Regions from separate parts of the Tatumella citrea genome, predicted to be linked through region 1. Evidence: riboswitches for the same ligand, from Rfam matches in the RefSeq annotation. Region 1 holds a riboswitch; each other region holds the start of a gene.
What was found. Region 1 has a riboswitch for thiamine pyrophosphate ahead of thiM (hydroxyethylthiazole kinase). Riboswitches for the same ligand answer to the same signal wherever they lie in the genome.

Region 1 (4,803 bases):
GTTTTTCAGGTTGTTGATATTTTTGATTTAAAATTTAATTAGCTGTCTATAGATATTGTGGTGTTTCAGCGGCTTAAATGTAATGAATAAGATTTATTTTTTATTTACTACTACATTTTTTCATGTTGAAATGATTATTAATCTCATTTGCAACTGTGTCTTGTTACAAATTAATTATCATTCCTGTCTTCGGGCATTACTGTTCCATTTGAACCGGGTACGGGAATTCATCGCAATTAACCAAGCAACACAACCCGTGTTAAGAATCTGGGAAAGGCAGTAATGAATCAAAATAAAAACTTCAGACACCACAAGTTCCCGTTAAGTAAAATGTGGCTTGTCGTTTCTGGCGGAATATTAATTTCTTCAGTCAATAGCTATGCTGCTGACGACAGTAATACCCTGACGGTAACGGCACATACCGCAAAGCAACAAGCTGATACCGGATATTCCAGCCCGGAATCTTCGATTGCCAGCAAAACACCCACCTCAAAACTTGACGAAGCGCAGTCAATCAGTGTGGTGACCAATAAGCAGCTTGAAGATTACCAGGCCAGCAGCGTGGCTGACGCTATGCGCTTTGTCAGTGGCACCGCTCAGTCAAATACCCTGGGGGGAACCGAGGACGGGATTACCCGTCGTGGTTTTGGCTCCAACTCAGACGGTTCTATTTTCCGTGATGGCATCCGCAGCAGCCAGGGGCTGAATCTGGATGCTACTACTGATCATGTTGAGGTACTGAAAGGTTCCTCGTCCCTGTTATACGGAATTTTAAATCCGGGGGGATTGATCAATGTAGTCAGTAAAAAGCCACAGTACGACTGGCATACCATTGTTGGCGGGCATTATAACAGCACCGGTGGCGGGGCAGGCAGTATTGATGTTACCGGGCCTCTGGGCGCAGGTTTTGCATTCCGTCTGATTGCTGAAAAACAAGATCAAAGTTACTGGCGTAATTTCGGTACTGATAAACATAACTTAATCGCGCCGTCATTACAGTGGTATGGCGATAAAGCCAGCTTTTTTGTCAGTTATGAAAGCTTTGAATATGATATTCCTTACGATCGTGGAACTGCGTTTGTTAATGGCAAACCGATTAATATTGGTTATAAAACCCGTATTGATGATTATTCCAACCACGCATGGGGTCGTAATCAGACATTTAATACCCACTGGGATTATCAGTTTAACGATATCTGGTCTACCCGCGTCACCCTGGGAATGAACCAGCGTCAGTACAGCAGTAATACCGTGACGGCTACTGCCATTAATACTACCACCGGGGTGGTGAGCCGTCGTCCGGATGCCTTCCGTGGCTTTAACCACAAAACGAAATATGTTTCCTGGGATATCATTGGTACCCCGGAAATTCTGGGCATGACGCATAATATGGTGTTTGGTACCGATTATGAAATGGACCAGACCTATCGCGCTCGTGCTTTCAACGGTAAAGTAAATAAAGATTTTACCTTAAGCAATCCGGTGTATGGATTAGAGACCATTACCGACAGCACAACAGAAAAGACCGCTGGCAGGAATTTACTCAACCGTCTCCACAGCCGCTCAGTTTATCTTAAAGATAATGTCGATCTGACTTCCCACTGGACAGTGGTTGCCGGCGCCCGTTATCAACATTATGAGCAGCGTGAATCGACGGGCAGTGCATCGACTTTATCTTACAACGATATTGGTAACCGCTTCCTGCCGCAAACCGGACTGATCTATAAGCTGACACCGAGTGTTTCTTTCTATGGCAGTATGAGTAAGTCCTTTACGCCGTCAACCGACCCGGATGACTACGGAAATGTTGCCGCACCGGAACACGGCACCACGTATGAAGTGGGTAGCAAGTGGCAGATCAATCCGTCGTTGTTAGCCACCGTTGCTCTGTATCGCATTGATGAGCGTAATATTCCGCTGTCACTGAACGGTAATACCTACTCGGTGAATAAAGCCCGCTCCAGTGGGGTTGAGTTTGAGTTAAACGGTGAAATTTATCCGGGCTGGGATTTAAGTGCTAATTACAGCTACGACCAGGCCAAAATTGTTAATGACACAACTAATTCAGATAACGATGGCAATCGCCTGCAGAACGCGCCGCGGAATTCCGGTGGTGTCTATCTGAGCCATACTGTACAGGTTAATCCGTTGCCGGGCAGCTTCAGAATTGGTGGTGGCGCTCAGTATATGGGTACCCGGGCGGGCGACCCGGACAACAGCTTTACTCTGCCGGACTATATAGTGGCTGATGCGTTTATCGGTTGGGATAATCAGCTGATTGGTAAAAAGACCCACTTGCAGTTGAACGTGAATAACATTTTCAATAAACATTATTACACTTCCAGCGGCGGTAATTTACGTGTGCCGGAAGGCGAGCCACTTAATTTTGTTCTGAGTGCAAGTGTTGAGTTCTAAAACTCAGGTTTAACACCGTTAATCCGGGGCACGGTTCAGCGAAAAATCCGTTGTGATTATTTCTGATGAATCGTGCCCTGTTCAGTTTTTCCCTTGCCTTAACAGCGTTCTTAATCAACCTTCAGTGCCATGATGGTTAATCTGGCGTGATCAGTGAATATCTTCCCGCAGTTTGCCATTTATCCACCCGATTCCCCGAAAGCCCGGTGAACCAGTGGGATAAGCGGATTCCTTTACAGCGACTAAGTCTGAGTTTATCGGGAGGGCGGAGACGCGGGCCTTTTATGATTTACAAGACTTTCGGTTGGCATTACTATCCGCAATTAAGGTTAGTCCGCTGTGATAACCGCAAAATTTTAATCAAATGACTCGGGGTGCCATTTATGGCTGAGAAATACCCGTTGAACCTGAACCGGATAATGCCGGCGGAGGGAAGTCTGATGCCGGAACACCGGTATCTGTTTCCTGACGCCCGTCAGGAGCGTTGAAATGTCTGAAATCACCTCTGTTTATTCTGCCCGTCAGTCTGCTGCATCCTGGCAGCAATTTTCTCTGGCGCCGCCGTTAGTACATTGCATGACAAACCTGGTGGTACAGGCCCAGACCGCTAATATTTTACTGGCAGCCGGTGCGTCACCGGCAATGGTGATCGATCCGCAGGAAGTGCAGGTAATGGCCCGCCATGCAGGCGCATTACTGATCAACGTAGGTACATTAACGCAGGAACTTACCGAAGCGATGCAGCTGGCGGTGGACGCTGCCAGAGAGGCGGGAGTTCCCTGGACTCTGGATCCCGTTGCTGTAGGCGTACTGCCATTGCGTACCAGTTTTTGTCGTCGTTTGCTTGATGCTTCACCGGCGGTGATCCGCGGCAACGGTTCAGAAATACTGGCACTGGCCGGGGCAGGTTCCGGAGGACGAGGGGTCGACAGCCTGGAGGATTCATCCCGGGCCGTGGATGCCGCAGTCAGGCTGGCGACTGACTACCGGACCATTGTCGTGGTCTCCGGAGAGACCGATTATGTCACTGATGGTCGTCAGATTATCAGAGTGCAGGGCGGATCGCCGATAATGACAGCGGTTACCGGTACAGGATGTGGCCTATCGGCGCTGGTTGCTGCCTACAGTGCATTGCCGGGGGAAAGGATTAATCATGTAGCTGCGGCCTGTCAACTGATGTCGCTGGCCGGAGAACAGGCTGCCCGCCAGTCTGCCGGGCCCGGCAGTTTTGCCGTTGAGCTGATTGATGCTATCTGGCAATTACGCCACGGCCAGCACCAGGAGGTGACTGATGCTGCGCATTAATGCACTGACGATTGCCGGAACAGATCCCAGCGGTGGTGCCGGAATTCAGGCAGACCTGAAAACGTTTTCTGCGCTGGAAGCTTACGGAACCAGCGTAGTTACCGCGCTGGTGGCGCAAAATACCTGTGGTGTTAGATCGGTTTCCCGTGTGCCGACTGAGTTCGTCCGCGAACAGTTGTTGGCGGTGCTGGACGATGTCAGGATTGATACCCTGAAGCTGGGGATGCTGCATAACGCAGAAATCATTCGTATGCTGGTGGCCGAACTGTCGAATTCGGCAGTGCCATGGCGGGTGCTGGACACCGTGATGCTGGCTAAAAGCGGCGATCCATTGTTGGATCCACAGGCAGTAGCCCTGTTAAGGGATTCACTGTTGCCGGAAGTCTCGCTGATTACGCCAAATCTGCCGGAGGCCGCGGCACTACTGGGATGCCGCGAAGCTACCAGCGAAAAGGAAATGCTAAACCAGGCAAACCAGTTACTGAGTACCGGATGTCAGGCCGTATTGATTAAAGGCGGCCATCTGAGGGGGGAGGAAAGTCCGGACTGGCTGGTGAGTCAGGGGATTGAGCAGCGTTTTACCACCCCGCGTATTGATACCCGAAATACTCATGGCACCGGATGTTCTCTTTCGGCGGCATTGGCAGCTTTACGGCCACGCTATCCTGACTGGCCAGCGACTGTGTCAGCAGCTAAACAGTGGCTCTCCGGGGCAATTGCGGCAGCGGACAGTTTGCAGGTCGGGCAGGGCAACGGCCCGGTGCACCATTTTTATCGTTGGTGGTAATTAGTCAAATCTGCCCGGTGTGACCGCCGAGTAGCGGGCAGTGTTCAGGCAACCGACAGCTAATTGCCTTTGGTAACAGTTCGAACCGAAAATGGTGACCATGTAGCGGTTCTCCGTCCAGGTTAAAAGTCATGCTGTGTCGGGCTTTGATTTCCAGCTGGTGGCAACGGCTGGTGATCACTCCCGGATTACCCGGAGTGCCTGCCAGATTATGTAACAGGGACGGTAGCCACTGTTCGGCAGTGACAATACTAATATCAAGGAGCCCGTCATCAATCAAAGCAGTCGGACACAAT
Region 2 (4,803 bases), 1.1 Mb from region 1:
TTATTTTCATTGAGCAGAATTTTGGTCCGCACATCGAACAGAAGTGAGCGACCTTACCGGATTCCTGTGGCAGGGTTTGGTCGTGATAGTTGCGGGCAGTCTCCGGGTCGAGAGCCAGGTTAAACTGGTCTTCCCAGCGGAACTCGAAACGGGCTTTAGACATAGCATTGTCGCGGATTTGTGCTCCGGGATGCCCCTTAGCGAGGTCAGCGGCATGAGCAGCAATTTTGTATGCGATCAGTCCCTGTTTTACATCTTCTTTATCCGGCAGGCCGAGGTGTTCTTTCGGGGTGACGTAACACAGCATTGCGCAGCCAAACCAGCCGATCATCGCGGCACCTATGCCTGAGGTGAAGTGATCATAGCCAGGCGCGATATCTGTGGTCAGCGGGCCGAGGGTATAAAATGGAGCTTCATGGCAATGCTCCAGCTGCTCAGTCATATTCCGCTGAATCATATGCATCGGGACGTGGCCCGGACCTTCGATCATGACCTGAACATCATACTCCCAGGCAATTTTAGTCAGTTCTCCCAAAGTATGCAGTTCAGCGAATTGTGCTTCGTCATTCGCGTCCTGAATGGAGCCCGGACGCAGCCCGTCACCTAATGACAGAGAAATATCGTAGCTGGCACATATTTCACAAATCTCCCGGAAATGGCGATAAAGGAAGTTTTCCTGATGATGCGAAAGGCACCATTTCGCCATAATGGAACCACCACGGGAAACGATCCCCGTCAGACGTTTTGCGGTCATCGGGACATAGCGCAGCAGGACACCGGCATGAATAGTGAAGTAATCGACACCTTGCTCAGCCTGCTCCAGCAGCGTGTCTCTGAAGATCGGCCAGTTGAGATCTTCAGCGATCCCGTTAACTTTCTCCAGCGCCTGATACACCGGTACTGTTCCTACCGGGATCGGGCTGTTGCGCAGGATCCACTCACGGGTTTCATGAATGTTCCGACCGGTAGACAGATCCATCAGGGTATCAGCCCCCCAACGGGCAGCCCAGACCAGCTTTTCGACCTCTTCTTCGATAGAGGAGGTAACCGCAGAGTTACCAATGTTGGCATTGATTTTCACCAGAAAATTACGACCGATAATCATCGGTTCAGATTCCGGATGGTTAATATTGGCCGGGATAATTGCCCGACCGGCAGCCACTTCCTGGCGCACAAATTCGGCAGTGATGGTTTCCGGGAGCGGGTCAAAAAAATGTTTGCCCGGATGCTGCTGAAGCAATACCTCACCGGAAATCCGCTCACGCCCCATATTTTCACGCAGGGCAATAAACTCCATTTCCGGAGTAATTATTCCCTGACGGGCATAATGCAACTGGGTAACACAGTGCCCTGACAATGCTTTACGGGGCTGAGGCAAATGTTGGAAGCGCAGGTCGTCGAGGGTTTCATCTGCCAGGCGCTCGCGGGTATAGGCTGAGCTGGTGGCAGGAATATCTGCCGAGTCCTGACGTTGTTCAATCCACGCTTGGCGAATTCGTGGAATACCACGATGAATATCCGGGGTAGCGGTTTCGTCACCAAACGGACCTGACGTGTCATATACAGGAATCGCTTCGTTTTCTTCAACAACAGGATTTTCAGTCGTTCCGCCAATCCGGGTTGGGCTTAGTTGTATTTCACGCACCGGAACTCTGATATCCGGGCGTGACCCGGTGAGCCAGCGACGCCGCGAGGCCGGAAACGACTGACTGCTCAGTGAATTAATGAAATTACGTGCTTGTTCGCGTTTTTCACGACGGGATAATTTTTCAGACATAGCTCTATTTCCTGTAATCAAAGAAATACGCTTGTCCGGAGTTCGGATGGAGTGACAGAGAGATATGCCGGCAGGCACACTCAGGCTGAACTGTACTCTTGTTCCCTTCGCAGGTACTAACCTGATCAGGTTCCGCGGATCCCGAATTAACGGTCTCAGCCCCGGGGGGCACTCCGACAAGATAACAGGCTGCAGAAAATTTAGATGATGCAGCCATGGGTGATAAGTCACCGTGGCTCAGCATAGAGCGGTTCAGTGTGAAGTACAAGCCCCTGGTGTTTGTCAGGTTGGTCTTCTGTGTGAACGGCTGCATTTTTCTGCCAGACGCTGACATTACTCTGGTGGGTGGTACTATGGGGTTCACAGTGATCGTCGTGATATATCAGAAAAACAATAAGGTGATGATTGATGGAACGCGAAATAACCGCTTCAGACAGCGGCTGGTGGGTAGTGAGTCAGCTGAATAAACTCTGGTTACCCGGGGGAGAACTTCCCCACGGCAACGCTAAGGATTTTTCGCTCAGTGGTTCTCGTGGCCAGCCGATAGGGGAATGGCAGGGCGAAACTGTCTGGCTGGTGGATGACTCAAAACCTCAGGATATGGCGTCACTACGCCAATTGCTACAGGGTGACAGCGGGTTATTCAGAATGGCCGGACGCGGAGTTCAGCTGGCAGAATTTTATCGCTCTCATCGCTATTGCGGTTATTGTGGCCAGGAAATGCATCGTAGCAGGACAGAATTTGCCTGTCTGTGCGGGCATTGTCATGAGCGTTATTACCCACAGATAGCTCCCTGCATTATTGTTGTTATCCGCCGGGGAGATCAGTTATTGCTGGCGCAGCATGTCAGGCATCGTAACGGAATTTACACCGCCTTAGCCGGATTTACCGAAGTCGGAGAAACTCTGGAACAAACTGTTGCCCGTGAGGTTATGGAAGAGAGCAATATTAAAATCAAAAACCTGCGTTATGTCGCCTCACAACCCTGGCCTTTTCCACAATCGCTGATGATGGCTTTTCTGGCTGATTATGACAGCGGCGAGATACGCATCGATCCGAAAGAGCTGCTGGATGCTGGCTGGTATCGTTACGATGAATTACCACAGCTTCCTCCTCCGGGAACTATTGCACGCCGGTTGATTGAGGATACGGTAGCATTATGCCGGCAGGATGAGGAGTAACCGGCAGGTAACAGAAACGTTACCTTACTGGTGCAGAGTTAGAACAAGTATGGGTTTGTGTATATAATACGCGCCTGATTTCGAGAGAGCCTGATTATGAGCGAATTAAAAAACGACCGTTATCTGCGTGCCTTACTGCGGCAGCCAACGGATGTGACTCCGGTATGGATGATGCGTCAGGCAGGCCGCTATTTGCCTGAATATAAGCAGACCCGGGCAGAAGCTGGTGATTTTATGTCACTGTGTAAGAACGCTGAACTAGCCTGTGAAGTAACTCTGCAACCTTTGCGCCGTTATCCTCTGGATGCAGCTATTCTTTTCTCTGACATTCTGACAATTCCGGATGCGATGGGGCTGGGGCTGTATTTCGAAACCGGTGAAGGGCCCCGTTTTTCTTCTCCGATAAGCTGCGCGGCAGATGTCAAAAATTTGCCAATCCCGGATCCGGAGCAGGAACTGGGTTATGTAATGAATGCAGTGCGTACCATCCGCAAAAATCTGCAGGGTGAGGTTCCGCTGATTGGCTTCTCCGGCAGTCCGTGGACGCTGGCCACTTATATGGTCGAAGGCGGCAGCAGTAAGGCCTTTACCAAAATCAAAAAAATGATGTACAGCGATCCTTCGGCATTGCATGCCTTGCTGGATAAACTGGCAGAGAGTGTCATTCTGTATCTGAATGCACAAATCCGTGCCGGAGCGCAGTCCGTGATGGTATTTGATACCTGGGGTGGCGTATTAACCGGTCGTGATTACCGGAATTTCTCGCTCTATTACATGCATAAAATTGTTGATGGTCTGCTGCATGAAAATGAAGGCCGCCGGGTTCCTGTGACTCTGTTTACTAAAGGTGGTGGGCAGTGGCTGGAGGAGATTGCAGATACCGGATGTGACGCGATTGGTCTGGACTGGACAACTGATATCGCCAATGCCCGCCAGCGGGTCGGACATCGGGTGGCTTTGCAGGGCAATATGGACCCTTCGATTCTCTATGCCCCTCCGGCGCGTATTGAGCAGGAAGTCTCGACCATTCTTGAAGGATTTGGTCAGGGTGAAGGACATGTATTCAACCTCGGTCACGGTATTCATCAGGATGTACCTCCTGAGCATGCCGGAGCTTTTGTTGAGGCCGTTCACCGCCTGTCTGCGGCATACCATAAATAATGTCAGCCGACGTTGCGGCGCTTAAAGCTGAACAGCTTTCACGGGCAGCAGAAGTTGTCCGTGAAGGACTGAGCGAGGATTTCTCTCCGGCCTTTATTGGTGGAGGAGATGTCGGTTTTGAGCAGCAGGGCGCCGTGGCAAGGGCTGCATTTGTGGTGCTACGCTGGCCGTCTCTGCAAATGGTGGAACACCGTGTTGCGCGGGTTCCGGTCACCTTGCCCTATATTCCTGGTTATCTCTCCTTTCGTGAATGCCCTGCTTTACAGGCAGCCTGGCAGCAACTGGAACATCGCCCGGAGTTATTGTTTATTGACGGGCATGGTATTTCCCATCCCAGGGGCTTAGGCGTGGCCAGCCATTTTGGTTTACTGGCCGATGTGCCGACGATTGGTGTGGCCAAAAGCCGGTTATGTGGCGACTATTTGCCACTGGCGGAAGAAGTGGGTGCCTGCCAGCCATTATTATTCCGGCAGCAGCAGGCTGGCTGGGTACTGCGCAGTAAGCAACGTTGTAATCCGCTGTTTATTTCTGTTGGCCACCGCGTGAGCCAGCAAATGGCACTTTACTGGACTCAGCAATGCCTGCGCGGCTATCGTTTACCTGAACCCACCCGACTTGCTGATGCCGTTGCTTCACAGCGCAAAGGCTTTCAGCGCTGGCTGGAACCACAATAACGCTGTGAA
Region 3 (4,803 bases), 660 kb from region 1:
TAAACATAGTGGTCGCAACACCAGCCCGGCCAGGCATCAGATCCTGGAACCACAGCATAACCAGTCCGGCCACAATACCAATAAATATGGCATTCAACAGTTGCAGCATCAGCATACTGTGGAACGAATGAAACAACAGCATCCCCGGGTAAAACAGCACCCCTGCAAATACTGCGGCCAGCACCAGTGGGCGTTTACCAATTCGTTTCGCCATCAACCCCGCCAGCAGCATCACAGGAATTTCCAGACCCGCCGCAGTTCCCATAAAGATCCCCGCGACCTTCTCCTGCATCCCCAACGTACTACTGATATAGAGTGGCATATCAATGATGTACATAATGTTGCAGGTCCACATCAGCACCGACGCAATAAATAAGCGGCGTACTCCAGGTATTTTCCAGCCAGAGACAGTACTGCGGGCAATATTTGCCTCCGGAAAAATCTTCGGTACCGAAGGCAGGCTAAGCCGGATAAAAAACAATGCCACCAGAAACAACGACGCGGCCACCAGATAAAGGGTCATAAACCCCCAGTTCAGCGCCAGTGCAAACGAAAGCGGAGGGCCTATCACCCAGGCCAGCGACATCTGGGCCCGCATTAGTGAGCTGAACATCACGACTTCCCGCGAGGTATAGTCGGCATATTCCCTTGCCAGTGCAAAAATCTGTGGCATTACCACGGTTGAAAAAGCCGACAGCAATAATCCCAGACTAATCAGCAGCCAGTAGCTGCGGGTAAAAGCAAACACAATGGCATTGCCAATCGCCATCATGCAGCAAAGCATCAGTAAATTACGGCGATCTCCTTTCTTATCCGATCGCTTAGCTAGCAAAAAGCTGACCAGAATCCCGGTTATGGCATTCACGGTAAAAAACAGCCCGACTTTAAAGGGCTCAGCATGCAGTTCCTTACTGAGAAACAGGCTAAGTGTCGGTGCCTGCAACGCGCCGGCAATACTGACGATAAAGGTCACCAGCATAAAAAATACAAATATGGTGTTGCCTTTTGCTGGCTGAGGCTCAGGGGTTTGCATAGAAAAATACATCCGCATCAAAATGTGACGATAGAAAGATCATATAACAAATAGGGAAAAGCCGGCAGACATTGTCTGCCGGCAGAGCAATTAACACCCGAAATGTCGCAAATTTTTTTGAGAAAGATGAACAAAAGACGGGGAGCACAAAACCGGCATCGCAGACTTCCGTTCACCTGAAGTCTGCTCTTAATATAAGGAAATTAATATTGAGCAGTTTAAAAAAAGAGTTCCTCTTTTATGACAACCAAACGACTGAAAGAGCAATTTATCCGTCTGTGGGAACTGAGCCACGGTGAGGACCAGCAAACCACTCTGGCACAGCTGGCAGAACAACTGCATTGTTCTGCCAGGCATATCCGTAACCTGCTAAATCGTATGCAACAGCAGCAATGGCTGCGCTGGGAAAGCCACTCCGGCAGAGGAAAACGCTCCGGGCTGTACTTTCAGATAACCGCAGGTGAACTCCGTCAACAACAAGCCGAAGCACTTCTGGAACAAGACCAGACTGAACAGTTACTACAACTAACAGGAGATCAGTCACGGGTACGGCAAATGATACTGGCAAGGCTCGGCCGCAGCTTTCGCCAGGGGCGACATATTCTGCGGGTACCCTACTACCGGCCATTGCTCAGTTTACTCCCGGGCTCACCGCTACGGCGCAGTGAAACTCACATTGCCCGGCAAATATTTAATGGTCTGGTACGGGTTGATGAGCTTTCCGGCGAAACCGGTCCCGATATTGCCCATCACTGGCAACAGCTCTCACCATTGCACTGGCGATTTTATATTCGCCCTGCGGTTCACTTTCATCATGGTCGTGAACTGCAGGTCACCGATATTATTAGTAGTCTGCAGCGCTTAACCAACCATCCTTTGTTTTGTCATCTGGCAAGTATCGACTCACCGGCGGCCTGGATTGTGGATATCCATCTGACTTCTGCTGATGAATGGCTGCCCTGGCTGCTTGGCAGCGTTGCTGCCCTGATACTGCCCGCAGAATGGCAAACCATGCCCGACTTTGCCACTAAACCCAGCGGTACGGGCCCCTATTACGTGGTGGAAAACCAGAAAAGCCAGCTCCGTATAGAAGCGTTTGATGACTACTTTGGTTATCGCCCACTGATTGACAATGTCACTATCTGGGTATTGCCGGAAATCAGTGAAGATCTTGTTTATCAGGGCCTGACATTACAGGGAAATGAAAATCAGCAAACCACCGGAGAGAGCCGGCTGGAACAAGGTTGCTATTTTATGTTGTTCGATCAGCGTTCAGCGCTTGCTCGCCAGCCATCAATACGACGCTGGCTGAGTAATTTGTTTAACCCGGACAATTTATTGCAACAGGCCGCCTCAACACACCAACGCTTCTGGTCTCCGGCGCGAGGGATGTTACCTGACTGGCAACACACCTGTTATGAGTCTCTGTCAGAAAAGCCGGACGGCCTTACTCATCTCACGCTCTGCTGGTACGGCTCACATATTGAACATCTGGCCATTGTGAAGATTGTGAGCCCACTACTCGCCCGTCATGGCATCCGGTTAATCAGTAAAGAAGTCAGCTACCAGCAATGGTTTAACGGTGATGCCAGTGCCGATCTCTGGCTGGGGAGTTGCAACTTCACCGCCCCGTTGGAGTGGTCGGTGTTTGCCCTGGTCTGTGAAATGCCGCTTTTTCATCACTGCCTGGGAGATGAACTCTCGCTGTCGTTACCATCCTGGCACCAGAAGGTACTCAATACAGAACAGTGGTACCAGCAATTACATCACCGCCATCTCCTGCTGCCACTGTTCCATCACTGGCTGACATTACAGGGACAACGAAGCATGCGTGGCATCCGGATGAATTCGCTGGGCTGGTTTGATTTTAAATCAGCCTGGTTTGTTCCACCGGAACTTTGATGCTTTCACCACGGCCGTGAATTGACTAGAATAAGCCGTTCTCAACGGGGTGCACATTGTTGCTGAGATATACCCGTAGAACCTGATCCGGTTAACACCGGCGTAGGGATTTGAGACTGACTCACTCAGATCCTTTGCGCACAAAAATTCCCGCCTCAAGGAGCGCAAAGTGTTAAAAAAAGTTCTGCCTGTATTATTGCTGATATCTGCCCCGGTTCTGGCCGCCAAACCAGAACTGACCGTTTACACCTACGACTCTTTCTCGTCAGACTGGGGCCCGGGACCCGCCATTAAAAAAGCCTTTGAAACTAACTGCAACTGCACCCTGAAATATGTCTCCCTCGGTGATGGCGTTGCTCTGTTAAACCGCCTGAGAATGGAAGGGAAACACAGTAAAGCCGATGTCGTAGTCGGGCTGGACAACAATCTGTTGGATGCCGCGCAAAAAACCGGCCTGTTCGCACCTACACCAGTTGATTACAGCCATCTCACCGTACCAGGCGGCTGGAATAACACAACCTTTGTTCCTTATGACTACGGTTACTTTGCGTTCGTGTACAACAAAAAACTCCTGAAAAATCCCCCGACCAGCCTGAAACAACTGGTCGAAAGCCCGGAGAAATGGCGGGTTATTTATGAAGATCCACGGACCAGTACTCCGGGACTTGGCCTACTGCTGTGGATGCAAAAAGTTTACGGCGACCAGGCTCCGGCTGCCTGGCAGAAACTGGCCGCCAAAACAGTGACCGTGACCCGTGGCTGGAGTGAAGCTTATAGTCTGTTCCTGAAAGGGGAAAGTGATCTGGTTCTGAGCTACACCACCTCACCGGCCTATCATATTATTGAGGAGCATAATTCTGATTATGCCGCCGCCAACTTCCCGGAAGGTAACTATATGCAGGTGGAAGTGGCAGCCCGGCTGAAAGACAGCCCACACCCGGCGCTGGCAAAACAGTTTATGCAGTTTGTCACCAGCCCGGCCTTCCAGCAAACGCTGCCGACCGGGAACTGGATGTATCCGGTCATAAAAACCACTTTGCCAGCGGGTTATCAGCAACTCACGGTTCCTAAAACTGCCCTGCAGTTTACACCTGAAGAAGTCGCTACTCACCGCGATGCATGGATTAGCGCATGGCAGAACGCAGTCAGCCACTGATGCCTCGCTGGTTAATACCAGGGCTGCTGGCAGCCCTGGTCACCTGTGGTATAGCGCTGCTGGCTTTCGCAAGCCTGCTTTGGAATGCACCTCTGACTCACGGATATCGCTGGCTGAGCGATCCTTATCTGCGGCATGTCATCGCTTTTTCCTTTGAGCAGGCAGCATTATCCACCTTACTCTCTGTGCTGCCGGCGATTCTGGTCGCCAGAGCACTCTACCGACGCCGCTTTCCGGGCCGAAAACTGCTACTCCGCTTGTGCGCAATGACACTGGTACTGCCGGTATTAGTGGCGGTGTTTGGTCTGCTGAGTGTCTATGGCCGAGATGGCTGGCTGGCAAGCCTCGCTACTCTTGCCGGGTTCCACTACAGCTTTTCTGTCTATGGTCTGCAAGGGATTTTGCTGGCACACGTCTTTTTTAACCTGCCACTGGCAGCCCGGTTATTGCTGCAATCTTTAGAACAGATCCCAGCCGAACAGCGTCAGTTGGCAGCACAGCTCAATATGCAGGGATTTTACCTGTTCCGTTGGCTGGAGTGGCCCTGGCTGAAACGCCAGTTACTGCCGGTGGCTGCGCTGATTTTCATGCTCTGTTTTGCCAGTTTTGCCATTGTACTAGCGTTGGGCGGCGGGCCACGGGCAACGACACTGGAACTGGCGATTTTCCAGGCACTTAGTTACGATTTCGACCCGGAGAAAGCCGCAGTACT

Region 2: another riboswitch for thiamine pyrophosphate. It lies ahead of thiC (phosphomethylpyrimidine synthase ThiC); the one in region 1 lies ahead of thiM (hydroxyethylthiazole kinase).
Region 3: another riboswitch for thiamine pyrophosphate. It lies ahead of thiB (thiamine ABC transporter substrate binding subunit); the one in region 1 lies ahead of thiM (hydroxyethylthiazole kinase).

Annotation. Positions count from the first base shown of each region.
Region 1 is NZ_CP015579.1:2,792,197-2,796,999, reverse strand. It holds gene A7K98_RS13400 (TonB-dependent siderophore receptor) at 283-2,415, shown strand; TPP riboswitch at 2,776-2,866, shown strand; gene thiM (hydroxyethylthiazole kinase) at 2,905-3,720, shown strand; gene thiD (bifunctional hydroxymethylpyrimidine kinase/phosphomethylpyrimidine kinase) at 3,707-4,507, shown strand; gene yegS (lipid kinase YegS) at 4,512-4,803, opposite strand, start outside.
Region 2 is NZ_CP015579.1:3,901,553-3,906,355, reverse strand. It holds gene thiC (phosphomethylpyrimidine synthase ThiC) at 1-1,777, opposite strand, end outside; TPP riboswitch at 1,863-1,963, opposite strand; gene nudC (NAD(+) diphosphatase) at 2,186-2,959, shown strand; gene hemE (uroporphyrinogen decarboxylase) at 3,056-4,120, shown strand; gene nfi (deoxyribonuclease V) at 4,120-4,794, shown strand.
Region 3 is NZ_CP015579.1:3,449,366-3,454,168, forward strand. It holds gene A7K98_RS16420 (MFS transporter) at 1-1,033, opposite strand, end outside; gene sgrR (HTH-type transcriptional regulator SgrR) at 1,274-2,935, shown strand; TPP riboswitch at 2,971-3,062, shown strand; gene thiB (thiamine ABC transporter substrate binding subunit) at 3,105-4,091, shown strand; gene thiP (thiamine/thiamine pyrophosphate ABC transporter permease ThiP) at 4,067-4,803, shown strand, end outside.